3 regions of the Micromonospora sp. NBC_00858 genome follow, and region 2 is predicted to be linked to each of the others. Evidence: riboswitches for the same ligand, from Rfam matches in the RefSeq annotation. Region 2 holds a riboswitch; each other region holds the start of a gene.
What was found. Region 2 has a riboswitch for cyclic di-AMP ahead of OG990_RS26815 (hypothetical protein). Riboswitches for the same ligand answer to the same signal wherever they lie in the genome.
Positions count from the first base shown of each region.

Region 1: another riboswitch for cyclic di-AMP. It lies ahead of OG990_RS01120 (coiled-coil domain-containing protein); the one in region 2 lies ahead of OG990_RS26815 (hypothetical protein).
Region 3: another riboswitch for cyclic di-AMP. It lies ahead of OG990_RS19285 (C39 family peptidase); the one in region 2 lies ahead of OG990_RS26815 (hypothetical protein).

Region 1 covers NZ_CP108828.1:224,860-229,081, forward strand. Annotated here, with positions in the region: gene OG990_RS01110 (transposase family protein) at 1-215, shown strand, start outside; gene OG990_RS01115 (hypothetical protein) at 517-1,092, opposite strand; gene OG990_RS01120 (coiled-coil domain-containing protein) at 1,211-2,272, opposite strand; cyclic di-AMP (ydaO/yuaA leader) riboswitch at 2,278-2,409, opposite strand; gene OG990_RS01125 (cation diffusion facilitator family transporter) at 2,553-3,470, opposite strand; gene OG990_RS01130 (HelD family protein) at 3,577-4,222, opposite strand, start outside.
Region 2 covers NZ_CP108828.1:5,751,995-5,756,216, forward strand. Annotated here, with positions in the region: gene OG990_RS26805 (copper-translocating P-type ATPase) at 1-255, opposite strand, end outside; gene OG990_RS26810 (YibE/F family protein) at 567-1,955, shown strand; cyclic di-AMP (ydaO/yuaA leader) riboswitch at 2,122-2,253, shown strand; gene OG990_RS26815 (hypothetical protein) at 2,257-3,276, shown strand; gene OG990_RS26820 (carbonic anhydrase) at 3,332-4,069, opposite strand.
Region 3 covers NZ_CP108828.1:4,144,961-4,149,182, forward strand. Annotated here, with positions in the region: gene OG990_RS19275 (alpha/beta fold hydrolase) at 1-332, opposite strand, end outside; gene OG990_RS19280 (hypothetical protein) at 481-1,524, shown strand; gene OG990_RS19285 (C39 family peptidase) at 1,595-2,428, opposite strand; cyclic di-AMP (ydaO/yuaA leader) riboswitch at 2,674-2,815, opposite strand; gene OG990_RS19290 (hypothetical protein) at 3,101-3,868, opposite strand; gene OG990_RS19295 (hypothetical protein) at 4,003-4,222, opposite strand, start outside.

The sequences.
Region 1 (4,222 bases), 2.2 Mb from region 2:
TCACCGGACGACGCGGCAACCGCCACCACCCCCTCACCCCCGCCCAACACAGCGTGAACACCCTGCTCAGCCGCGAACGCGCGGCCAATGAACACGCCCACGCTCACCTCAAGAACTGGCGCATCCTCACCCGACTACGCCACGGCTGGCGCCCACACGCCACCACCCTGCTACGCGCCCTACTCGTGCTGACCAACACCGAAATCAACCGCTAGACAGATGATCAACACCGAAGATCCACACCCGCACACCAGCACCCCAACCACACCACCACGACCTGTCAACCATCCCTGAGCAGCCCAAACAGGATGAGACAAGCTCCTGGATGTAGTGGCCTGTTTCGGTTCGGAGGCCACTACATCCTGGTTGTAGCGCGATCATGGCCGGCCCGGCCCGCGATGGTGGGCCATGCGCCGTGCGCCCGCGCCCCGCGCCCTGCCCCCCGCGCCGCGCCCGCGCGCCCGGCAAGGTCGCGCTTGATCCTGGATGTAGTGGTCTGCTTGGGTTCGGAGGCCGCTACATCCTGGTTGTAGCGCGATCATGGGCAGCCCGGCCCGCGATGGTGCGCCGTGCGCCAGGCCCCGCGCCCTGCCGATCACGGCCGGTCCGGCCGGCGGCGGTGGGCCGCGCGACCGGTCGTCGCCCCCACGGCTTGTACGTGGAGAGCACCGTCGCGATGATCATCAGGCTGGTCGACACCGCAGGTGCGATCACCAGGTCGGCGCGGTCCCGGGCGGGCAGGGCGGCGCCCAGCGCACCGGCGTGCCGCAGGTTCGGGGTGAGCAGGAACAGCACCAGGCCGACCATCACCGTGGTGATCACCAGCTTGGTCACGACCCAGCGGTAGCGCAGCAGGCCCCACGGGGTGAACAGCGCGCTGGCCACGCCGACCAGCCAGACCAGCACGCTCAGCGGAGCGAACAGCACGGTGCCGACCAACGCGGCGGCCGGGTAGACGACGGCCGGGTCGGCACCGCGCAGCGCCGCGACGCCGAGGGTGAGCAGCACCAGGTCGGTGCCGAGCCAGCCGAGCGACGTGACCAGGTGCAGGGTGAGCAGCGCCTTGCGAGCGCTGGGCGGTAGTCGACGCATACGAGCGATGCTGCCGCCGGACCCGGCCGGGGTCGTCCGACCGCCGGCGACATCCGGGGTACGCCCGCTGACGTACTCCGGCCGGCGCCCCGCTCAGCGGGGCGCCGGCCGGGTCGGGTCAGTACACCGACAGGTGTACGTGGTTGGTGTGGTCGCTGGACGGGTCGCCACCCGCCCCGCTGTACGACTTCCACCCGCTGCTGGGCAGCCAGATCTGCCTGTACCAGATCACGTACAGCACGGCGAGCCGGTCGGCGTTGCGGATGAAGTACGCGGCCAGGTTGTTGCCGTACGTCTTGTCGCCGCCGGTGGCGTCCCCGCCGAAGCCGTTCGTCTGCGCGGCGAAGTCGCAGGCCCGGCCCTTCGGGTGTTCACCGGAGCCGCCGGAGCGGTGGCAGGACACGTACCGGGTGAAGCCGGCGGCCTTGGCCTGGTTGAGCGCGTGCAGGGTGCGCGGGGTGATGCAGCCGGTGGCCGGGGTGGGGTCGTTGACGCTGCACGACTCGGACGGCCAGGAGCCGTCGGAGTTGCGCGGCGCGGCCTGGGCGTTGGCGGCGGAGGTGCCCCGGTTGGAGCCGCTGTCGGCCGTGGTCTGGTTGGTGGTAGCCACTTTCAGGGCCCGTTCGGCCTGTTCCTTGCGCTTGGCCATCACGGTGACCTGCTTGCGCTGTTCGCGGATCTCGCCGTCCAGGGCCACCCGGGTGCGGCTGGCCTCGTCCTTGGTGGCGAGCAGTTCGCGCAGCACCCGGTCCTCGTTGGCGGCGACCGCGTCCAGCGCGGCGGCCCGGTCCATGAAGCCCTCCGGGGTGTTGCTGTTGAGCAACGCCGACATCGTGCCGAGCCGGCCGGTGCGGTAGGCCACCCCGGCGATCTCGCCGACCTTGCCGCTGCGTTCGGTCAGCTCGGTCTCGGTGGTCTTCAGTTGGGTGGTGAGCTGCTGCTGCCGCTGGACGGAGGTGTCCAGGGCGCGCTTCGCGTCCAGGTAACCCTTGCTGGCCGCCTCCAGTTGGGCCCGCAGCGCCGGGGTGCCACCCTCCTCGTCGCCGTCGGGTGCCGCGGCGGCCCGCAGGGCGGTCTGGGGAGCGGCCGAGGCGGCGCCGGCCGGGAGTGCGACGCCGAGGGCGAGCATCGCGACGATCAGGGCCGCCAGTCGGGCGGCGGGCGGTCGTGCTGGTGCCACTACGCATGTCCTTCCGTCAGCCGCCGACCGGGTTAGCTGACGGGTTCGGGACGGAAGATCCCTACCGCTGACGCGGATGCACCCCAGGAACATGGTTCCCCGGTTCGCCCGCTCGGGCGATTAGGCGGCGGCCGCCACCGGCGCCGTTAGGGCGCCGCCGGGTGGAGGCCGGGACCGAGCCTACCGGGGCCGGTGGGACTGATGCAGCCGATGTGACGGACGGTGCGTGCGTCGTCACGGTAAATTCGGGCGAAGTTGATGAAAGCTCCAGAAAAAGGCGTTACCACCGGATCGAACCGCAGGCCCCAGGGGCGGCGCCGGGCTCGATCTGCAACGTCGCGTGCTCGATCCGGAAGTCTTCGTGCAGGGCGGTACGCGCCGCGGTGAGCACCGCGCCGACCTCCGCGTCGGGCGCCATCGTCAGGTGTGCGGAGGCCACCTCCATGCCCGAGGTGAGCGTCCAGACGTGCAGGTCGTGCACCTCGACCACGCCGGGCACCGCGGCCAGCCGGTCGTGTACGGCGGTCACCTGGAGGTGTTCCGGGGCGGCCTGCACCAGGATGCGGACCGCGGCCCGCCCCAGCCGCCAGGTGCGCGGCAGGATGAACACGCCGATGGCGACCGCGACGAGCGGGTCGGCCCACCACCAGTCCGTGACCTGAATGAGCAGCGCCGCGCCGATCACGCCGAGCGAGCCGAGCAGGTCGCCGAGCACCTCCAGGTAGGCGCCCTGGAGGTTGATGCTCTCCCGGGCACCTGAGCGGAGCAGGGCGAAGGCGGCCAGGTTGGCGAGCAGGCCGAGCGTGGCCACCGCGAGCATCGGGCCGGCCAGCACCTCGTGCGGGTCGCCGAACCGGCCGATCGCCTCGAGCACCACGTAGACCGCCACGCCGGAGAGCAGGACGGCGTTGGCCAGTGCAGCGAGCACCTCGAGCCGGTAGAGCCCGAAGGTGCGCTGCGGGTCGCCCGTGGTCCGCTGGGTGGCGGTGATCGCGGCGAGCGCCATCCCGATGCCGAGCACGTCGGTGAACATGTGCCCGGCGTCGGAGAGCAGGGCCAGTGAGCCGGTGTGGAAGGCGGCCACCGCTTCGACCACCATCAGGGCGGCGAGCAGCCCGAACGCCGTCCAGAGTCGGCCCCGGTGCTGGTGCGCGGCGTTGGCGACCGACGCATGGTGGTGGTCATGACCTGCGCCCACGAAACCACCCTCCGCCGTCGGTCCGGATTTGGTCAAATGTATGCGCACATCGCTATGTATGCAAGTGTAAGGCCGGTGGTCGCCCGGTGGGGGCTACCGCCGCAGGTCAGCCGATCGGGTCGATGGTGGTGAGCCGCTGAGTGGCCCGGGAGAGCGCGACGTAGAGGGTGCGCACGCCCGCGCCCGGATCCGCCCGGATCTCGCTCGGGGCGACCAGCACCACCCCGTCGTACTCCATGCCCTTGGCCTCCAGGCTGGTCACCACCTGCAGCCGCGGCGCGCCGAGCACGCCGAGCCAACCGGCGACCTCGTCGCGGCGGGGGACCGGCGTGATCACCCCGACCGTGCCCTCGACCTCGGCCAGCAGGCCGGTGGCCGCCTCCACGATCGCGGTCTCCAGCGCGGTGGGGGGCACCACCAGCTCGACCGGATCGACCCCGGTGGAGCGGACGGCTGTCGGCAGCAGCAGGTCGGGGTAGAGCCGGCGGATCTCCGCCGCCGCCACCGCGAAGATCTCCGACGAGTTGCGGTAGTTGGTGGTCAGCGTGAAATCGTGCCGCTTGCGCCGGCCCAACGCGTGGTCACGGGCCCGGTCCAGCTCCTCCGGGTCGCCGGTCCACGCGGTCTGCGCCGGATCGCCCACCACGGTCCAGGAGGCCAACCGGCCGCGCCGACCGATCATGCGCCACTGCATCGGCGAGACGTCCTGTGCCTCGTCCACCACCACGTGCGCGTACTCCCGGTAGTCCGCC
Region 2 (4,222 bases):
GAGCACCGGCCCGACCCAGGAGCGCCCCGGTACGTCCAGCCGGAGGCCGAGCCGGTCCAGCACCAGGTCGCTCGTCAGCACCACCGGGACGGTGAGCACCAGGCAGACCCAGAACCGACGGCGGAACATCGCCGGGTCGTGCCCGGCGTGCTTGTCATGCCCGGCGTGCTCGTCCTGCTGCTTCGGCCCGGCGGACCCGGCGTGCTGCTGGTGACTGCCGGGACGGTCGGGCTCGGGCTGTGACGGAGCGGACATGACTCCAACATGCCGGTCCGGTCACCGCCGTGCGGGCGGTTCGACCGCGCGACACCCCGCCACAACCTGCGTCCGCGGGTCGGGCTGGCTAGCATTTCCCACGATGGCCCTCCGGACCTCGCTACGCAGTCGGGCGCCGACGCCGCCACGATGTGGCGTCGCCTCCGGTCGACCGCGCCGAGCACTCACCGTCCGTAGCCGTCATGTCGCCACCCAGCGATTCGTCATGCCCGTCGCCGCATTCCCGCGGCGGCGGTGAACCGACCGGCCCGCCGGCACGTACCCCGCACCGGATCGTTGGGAGTCTCGCATTGGGTTCCGACCACAGCCGTTCCACTCCGTCCGCCCCGCCCCGGGTACGACGGATCCTCATCGCGACCGTGGTACCGCTCTTCGTCGCCACCGTGCTCGCCGCGGTGGTGCTCTGGCCACGCGACGGGTCGCCGCAGACCGCCGGGGGCACGGACGTGCCGCGCTACCACGGCACGGTGACCCGGGTGGTGACCGAGCCGTGCCCGCCGGCCGCACCGAGTCCCGAGGGCACGCCGGACGCCGGGGCCGGGCTGTGCGGCACCGTGGACGTCCGGGTGGCCGACGGGCCAGCTGCCGGCCAGCAGGTCCAGACGCCGGTGCCGGACGGACCCGGCGCACCCCGGGTCGAGGTCGGTGACGAGGTCATCCTGGTCGAGCTGACCGATCCGGCCGATCCCGTCGCCAGCAGCTGGAACATCGCGGAGCACCAGCGCGGCACGCCGTTGGTCTGGCTGGCGGTGGTCTTCGCCGCCGCGATCGTCGCGTTCGGCCGGTGGCGGGGCCTGGCCGCGCTGGCTGGGCTGGCCGCCAGCTTCGCCATCCTGCTCACCTTCGTGCTCCCGGGGATCGGCGCTGGCCGATCACCGCTGCTGGTGGCGGTGGTCGGCGCCGCCCTGATCATGTTCGTGGTGCTCTACCTGACGCACGGGGTCACCGCGCAGACCTCGGTCGCGGTGCTCGGCACCCTGGGCAGCCTGGTGTTGACCGGCGTGCTCGCCACCATCGCCACCGCCGCCACCCACCTCACCGGCTTCGGCAGCGAGGACGCCACCACGCTGTCGATGTTCCAGGCCAACGTGGACCTGCACGGCCTGCTGCTCGCCGGGATCATCATCGGCTCGCTCGGGGTCCTCGACGACGTGACGGTCACCCAGGCGGCCACCGTCACCGAGCTGGCGAACGCCAACCCCGGGCTGACCCGGTTGCAGCTCTACCGGGCGGCCACCCGAGTCGGCCGGGCGCACATCGCCTCCACCGTCAACACCATCGTGCTGGCGTACGCGGGCGCCTCACTGCCGCTACTGCTCCTGCTCACCGCCGACTCGCGGCCGCTCGGGCAGATCCTGACCAGCGAGTTCCTCGCGCAGGAGATCGTCCGCAGCGCGGTCGCCACGCTCGGCCTCATCGCAGCCGTACCGCTGACCACCGGACTGGCCGCCGTGGTGACCGCAGCCGGCCGGTCGGGTGCCGAGCTGCCCGCCGACCCGGCCGCCGAGCCGCCCGCCGAGCGACCCAGGCCGGACCGCGCGGAGGCACTGGCCGCACTCAGCTCACCGCGCACGGGTCGACCCGACCCAACCGGACCCGATCCGGCGCGGGCCACACCCCCAACCACCGCCACCGACCGGTGGCACGAGCCGGACAGGAGCACGGAGACGGCATGGTGACACTCCTCAGCGTGACGAGGTGGGGCATCCGCCCTGAGAACCGCGTCACTGGTCACTCAGCGCCATGGCGAAATGACGCTTTTAGTCGGCATCTGGACGTAGCTCAGCCGGTCGACTCTCGGGTAACCTCGCTGCCGGTTACCGCTGAAGGCGCGACGCAGCGCCTGCGGTGCCACCGCCCAATCGCCAGCTGGCGAGCCGGGGACCCAGGCACGTGGGGTGAATCCGCGTCAGCGGTAGGGGCCACTTCCGCCCCGAACCCGTCAGCTAACCCGGTCGGCGGTCGACGGAAGGGAATATTGTGACGGCACCCCTACGCCGCTGGTTGACACCCGTGGTGGCCGTGATCGCCGCACTGACCGTGCTCGCCGGCCCCCTCCCGGCGCACGCCGCCCCGACGACCCCCACACCGTCCGGGCACGAGGAGGACGGCGAGCCCGCGCTGCTCAACGACGTGATCGAGAAGGCCAACCGCGACTACTCCGCCGCCAAGTCCAAGTTGGACAAGTCCAAGAAGCGGCAGATTGAGCTGGCGGCGGAGGTCGACCGGGCCAACGCGGAGTTGGAGAAGCTGGCCCCCCAGGTCGGGCAGATCGCCGCCCAGTCGTACCGGACCGGCCGGATCGGCGCGATCGCGATGCTGTTGGAGAGCGACGCCCCCGACTCGTTCGTCCAGCGCGCCGCGGTGCTCGACGAGATGAACATGGTCAACGAGAAGAAGCTCTCCGAGGTCAACACGGTGAAGTCCCGCGCCGAGCAGGCCAAGCTGGCCCTCGACGCGGAGGTCCGCGAGCAGCAGAAGCAGACCGCCCTGATGGCGAAGGAGAAGCGCGACGCCGACAAGGCGCTCGCGCTGGTCGGTGGGAAGGGCTTCACCGGCGGCCTGGTGTCGGCGACCTCACCGGTCGCCCGGATCGGCCCCAACCGGACCGCCGACGGTGACTGGAAGTCCGAGTCGTGCAGCGAGAACGACCCCACCACCTCCGGCTGCGTCACCCCGCGCACGCTGCACGCGTACAAGGAGGTCAAGCGGGCCGGCTTCAACCGGTTCGTCGGCTGCTACCGCTCCGGCGGGCCGTGGGAGCACCCGAAGGGCCGCGCCTGCGACTGGTCGTTGCAGAAGAGCGGCTTCAGCCCGTGGCACAACGAGGACACCCGGACGTACGGCAACAACGTGGCCGCGTTCCTCATCCGCAACGCCGACCGGCTCGGCATCTACTACGTGATCTGGAACCGACAGATCTGGTTCCCGGCGACCGGCTGGAAGTCGTACAGCGGGCCGTCGAACCACACCGACCACGTACACATGTCGATGCTCTGACCGCATGTCCACCCGTCGAAGGGCCGTCCCGCGTCGCGGGGCGGCCCTCGTCGCGTCAGGCGGCGGCGGGCGCGGTCGGGCTGGCCGCCGTGCTGGGCCCGGTCGGTACGTCGAGCGCCGTGGCGGTAGCCGGCACGGCGGCCACCGGGCGCACCGCGCCGGCGGCGAGCCGGTACGACACCCCCACCACCGCGCAGCGCCCCTGCGCCACCTCGGCTGCCAGCACGGGCGACTGGCCGAGCAGCGCCTCGACGGTCTGCGCGATGTGGATGTCGACGATGCCGTCGATGTCGTCCACCCCCTCGGCCTCGGCGCGACGCAGGCTGGGCAGCACGGCGTCGACCACGGCACGCAGGTGCCCCCGGGGCGGGGTGCCGGTGGCGGCTGCCTCCCGGGCCGCCTGGACCGCACCGCAGGAGTCGTGGCCGAGCACCACCACCAGCGGGGTGCCGAGCACGGTCACCGCGTATTCCACGCTGCCCAGCACCTCCGGGCCGGTCGTGTGCCCGGCCGTGCGGACCACGAAGAGGTCGCCCAGCCCCCGGTCAAAGATGATCTCGGCGGCCAGTCGGGAGTCGGAGCAGCCGACGATCACCGCGAACGGGTGCTGTCCGTCGGCGACCGCCGCCCGGTGCCCGGCGTCCTGGTTGGGGTGGCGCGGGGCGCCGCTGACGAAGCGCCGGTTGCCGGCGGCCAGCTCGGCGTACGCCCGGGCCGGCTCGGTGAGCGCCGGCGCCCGGTCGGTGGCCCGCTGCGGACCCGGCTTACCGCCGGGTGTACCGGGACTACTCATCCCGCACCTCGTCTCACGCGTTTGACCTGCTCAAATGGCTCTTCAGCCGGGCCTGCGGCGGGCGCTGGCCCGGGCTCCACGGTCACACGCACCACAAGATGCGTCAAGATATGCGTGAGTTAGATTTCATACGTTGGCCCTGGGCCGGCCCTT
Region 3 (4,222 bases), 1.6 Mb from region 2:
ATGCCCAGCCCGACCACCGCGTCCACCGGCATCCCGGCGGCGCGGGCGGCCAGCGCGAGGCCCACCACCCCGCCCAGCGAGTGCCCGAGCACGACGATCCGGTCGTCGGCGGCCAGGCCGTGGGCGATCCGCTCGGCGAACCCCTCGAAGGAGTACGACGGCAGCGGGGCCGACCAACCGTGACCGGCCAGGTCCGGTGCCAGCCACCGCCCGGGCCAGTGCTGCTCCAGCAGTGGGGCCCAGGGCAGCCAGACGTCTCCGGTCGCCCCCATCCCGTGCAGCAGCAACAGGATCGGCCCGCGGCCTGTCCGGCCACCTGATTCATCCACCACGGCCGCAGTCTTCCACGGTTCGCCCCCAGGTACGAGAGTCGTCACTGCCGATGCGCGCGGGGACCGCGACCAGGGAAGATCCACTGTAGAGTTCGGCGCCTGGACGGGCCCAGCCACCCGTCGAGCCCACCGTGGAGAGGAGCCGACCGTGCGCAGGAGGCATCGATCAACACTGGTGGCGGCCCTGGCGGCCGTCGCACTCGCCACCGCGCCCAGCGCTCCCGCGCTCGGCACATCGTCAACCAGCCCCACGCAGGGCGCCACCGCGGTCGCGGCGGCCGACCGGGTCCTGCGGGTCTACAACAACAACATCGAGAACCTGGTGGTGAACAACTCCGACGGGACGTGCACCCGGATCTCCGGGCCGGACCACCTGACCTCGATCCTGGTTGACGACGCCGGCCGCACCGGCACCAGTGGCGTGGTGGCACCCGACATCCTGATCGTGCAGCAGGTGCGCGGCACCGGCCAGGCCGAGGCGTACGCCGACCAACTGTCGGCCAAGTTCGGCTACCCGGCAGGCACCTACGGTGCGATCGTGGCGTGGAGTGACCCGGAGCCGTGGGGCAGCACGCACAAGTGCAGTTCGCAGTCGCTCGGCGACCTCAAAAAGAAGCAGACCAACGGGATCATCTGGAACACCCGGACGCTCAGCCTCGCCGCCGGTGACATCTCGAAGTACTGGAGCGCGGGCTGGCTCAAGCCCGGCACGGCCTACGCCAACGGCGCCGGGTGCACCCTGTACAAGCCGCCGAACAGCGACCCGGACAGCACCGACTACTACAAGTGGAAGCGGACCAGCGCCATCGCGGCCCGGTTCACCATCAAGGCCACCGGCACCAGCGTGTTCGCCGCGACGATGCACCTACCGCAGGAGAACCGGCAGAACGCGTGCGCTGGCGACGGCGACCGGGGCATCGCCAACAGCGGCATCCACCTCGGTGCCGACGCGACCAGCCTGCTGAACGCCTCCACGATCCGCGTCGTGGGCATCGACGCGAACCGCACTGGCATCGCGCCCGGCACGCTGGGCGGGTACGGCATGACCGGCTACGGGTCGAAGGCCACCAGCGGCTCCAGCAAGATCGACTATCTCTTCGTGAAGGGCAGCGTGCAGCCGTCCGGCATCGACCACACGGTCAGCGGGACGAAGTCGAACCACCTCGCGCTGTACGGCTTCATCAGCTACTGATCGCACGGACAGAGACGCCGCGGGCGCCGGCCCCTTGTGGGGGACGGCGCCCGCGGCGGCTACGCCCGGGTCAGGCGGAGTAGCCCCGAGTGGCGATCCAGTTGGCCAGGTTGATCGTGGTGATCCAGTACGACGGGTCGGCCGCGTTGGCCGAGTCGGCGATCCGCACGGTCCGGCCGTTGTCCTTGTAACCCACCACGGCGATGTAGTGGCCGCCGCCGTAGGAGTGCCAGCCGCCGTCGGTGTCGGTGGCGTCGCCGGCGACGTTGGCCACCACGCCGCGGCCGTCGGTGATCGCCTTGACCACGTCGGCCTGGAGCTGGTCCATCTGGGCCGGGCTGGGCGTGCCAGCGAACATCCGGGTCCGGTACGGGGAGCCCTTCACCTCGGCGTTGAGCACCCGAGTGGTGTCCAGGGCCGAGTTGGTGCCCATCTCGGTGGTGCCCAGCTCGGCGCCCAGCTCATCCTGGGTGCGGTCGATGCCGGCGGCGCTGAGGGCGTTGCGGGTGGCAGCCGGGCCGCAGTTGAAGTACGTGTTCTGCACCTGGTAGTCGTAGTCGAGCACCTTGGTCGCGGGCGGCTTCGGCTTACTGGTCAGGTCCGGGTTGCTGCTGGCCTTGGCGGCGGGCGACGCGGCCTTGGTGGCCGGCGCGGGGGCAGCGGTGGTCGGCGCGGTGCTGGCCGAGGGGGACGCGGCACGCGCCTCGCCACGGGAGGCAACGGAGTCGCTGCGCATCTCGGCGACCGTGGTCGCGGTGTGCTGGCTGGCCGGGGCGTCGTCGGCGCCGGCGAACAGAGCACCGGTGGTGGTCGCGATCACGAGGGCCGCGGCGGAGGCGGTGACGATCTGGTACGGGCGCTCGGTGGTGAGGCGGCGGAGCTGACGCTTCAGGGTGTGCTTCACGGGGTCCTCCACGGATCAGGGGGAGAGCGGCACACCGGAGCCGGACCGGTATCCGGGCAGGCGCCAGCGCGCGGACCGTGGTCCGCGGATGATGAACCGCTCAGGGGAATGCCCGGCGCGGCCGGGCGGAAGAGGCGGTGACCCGGGGGGTCAGCTCACCGTCACTGGACGGATAAGCGGGGGTACCGCGGCGCCGTGGAGGCGGGGGAACAATCGAGAGGTCGAGAGTTGCTGCACGACGATGGAACTCCTTCCGACACCGCCTACCGGGTTAGCTGACGGATTCGGGCGGGAAGATCGCCCTACCGCGGGCCGTGGCTCGCGGATTCACCCCGGACTTACTGGTGGGTCCCCGGTTCGTTGATCACGATTAAGCGGGTCAGCGCGGCGTCGCCTCTTGCGATCGGTTACCGCACCGGACGGGACGACACTACTGGCCGCTCCGCACCCTGCCAAGCCAGGTTCACCTGCGTAAACCTGAACTGTCGCAGCAATTTCTGCGCGTATTGCCACTGACGCGACTCGATGGGACAACCGGTTACGGCGGCGCCTGCGGGCGACAACCGGACAGGCCGTCGGCAACGGCCTCGAATTCGTGGGAACAATGCTGCCGATCGAGCCGTCCGCCCGATTTCGAGTGAGTGTGACCGGGCTCACGGCCTAATTGACGACTCAGCCAACCCGGGCCGGCCGCCAGCGCGTCGCGGCCGCCGGACGGAGCACTGCGGTCATCGTCCGACGCGCCGGCAGCGGGTTCGGACGCAGCCGGGCCGCCGCCGCGTACGCCTCCTCGGTGAGGGCCCGGGCCGAGGAGGCCGCAAGCTCCGCGTCTCGCCAGGCCGACCGTTCCCGCCCGGCGGCGGCCCGGTAGTCGGCGAGCCTCGCGTCCCGGACCGCCCGGTTGAGCAGCACCTCCTGCTCAACCGGGTGCCGGCGGGGGTCCCAGCCGTGCCGCTGCCCGAACACGTCAGCGAGCTGCCCCATGGACAGGTCGCCGCGCCAGTACGCCGCCATCGCCGCGCGATGCAGATAGCGCTCCCGGGCGGCGTACTCGGCGGGGGTACGCGGGGTACGAGGGGTGGGCAGTGCCGCGGCGCCGGCGAACCGACGGGCGGCGGTGTCCGCCTCGTCGTACCCGGCCCACGCGCGTTCCACCTGCTCCTGAGCGGCCAGCCAGTCCGCGCGTCGGCGGCGGGCGGTCTGCGCCGCGCCGGCCGCCGCGACGGCCACCTCCTCGGCGTACCGGCGCAGGTCGGCGGCCTCGGCGGCGGCCACCTCCCGGTCGGTGGGCGCCGGAGTCGGGTCGACCGCCGGCCGGTCCCGCTCCGGGCGGGCGACGAGCACGGCGAGCACGGTCAGCGCCAGCAGGAACAGGGCCGACCAGATGGCGACGGCCTGCGGCACCTCGGTCAGGAACTGGTAGAAGACGACGGTCTCCATGGTGGGCACCTCGGGGAGAGAGCGATGCGATGGGGATCCGCACGGGCCACCCAGGCTTCGGCGGGGCCACGGGTCCGGCGGGTGTGGAGCTGATGAGTCGACAGGCGCGGCGGCGGGACGCTCGTCCCGGTGGCTCAGCGCCCGGGTGGGGCCCGGGGCGCGCGGCTGGCCGGGCCATCCGCGCGAGGTAGCCGGTCGGCGCCGGCCGCGAGCACCGGGGCCGCGTCGGCGGGGACAGCGGCCTCGCCACCGAGGGCCGCTGCCTGCCCGTCGCTCGACCGCGTCGGGCTGGGCTGCTCAGCAGCCTCCTCGGCGGCGATCGGCGGCATGTGCACGGTGCCATCCATCGGGGCG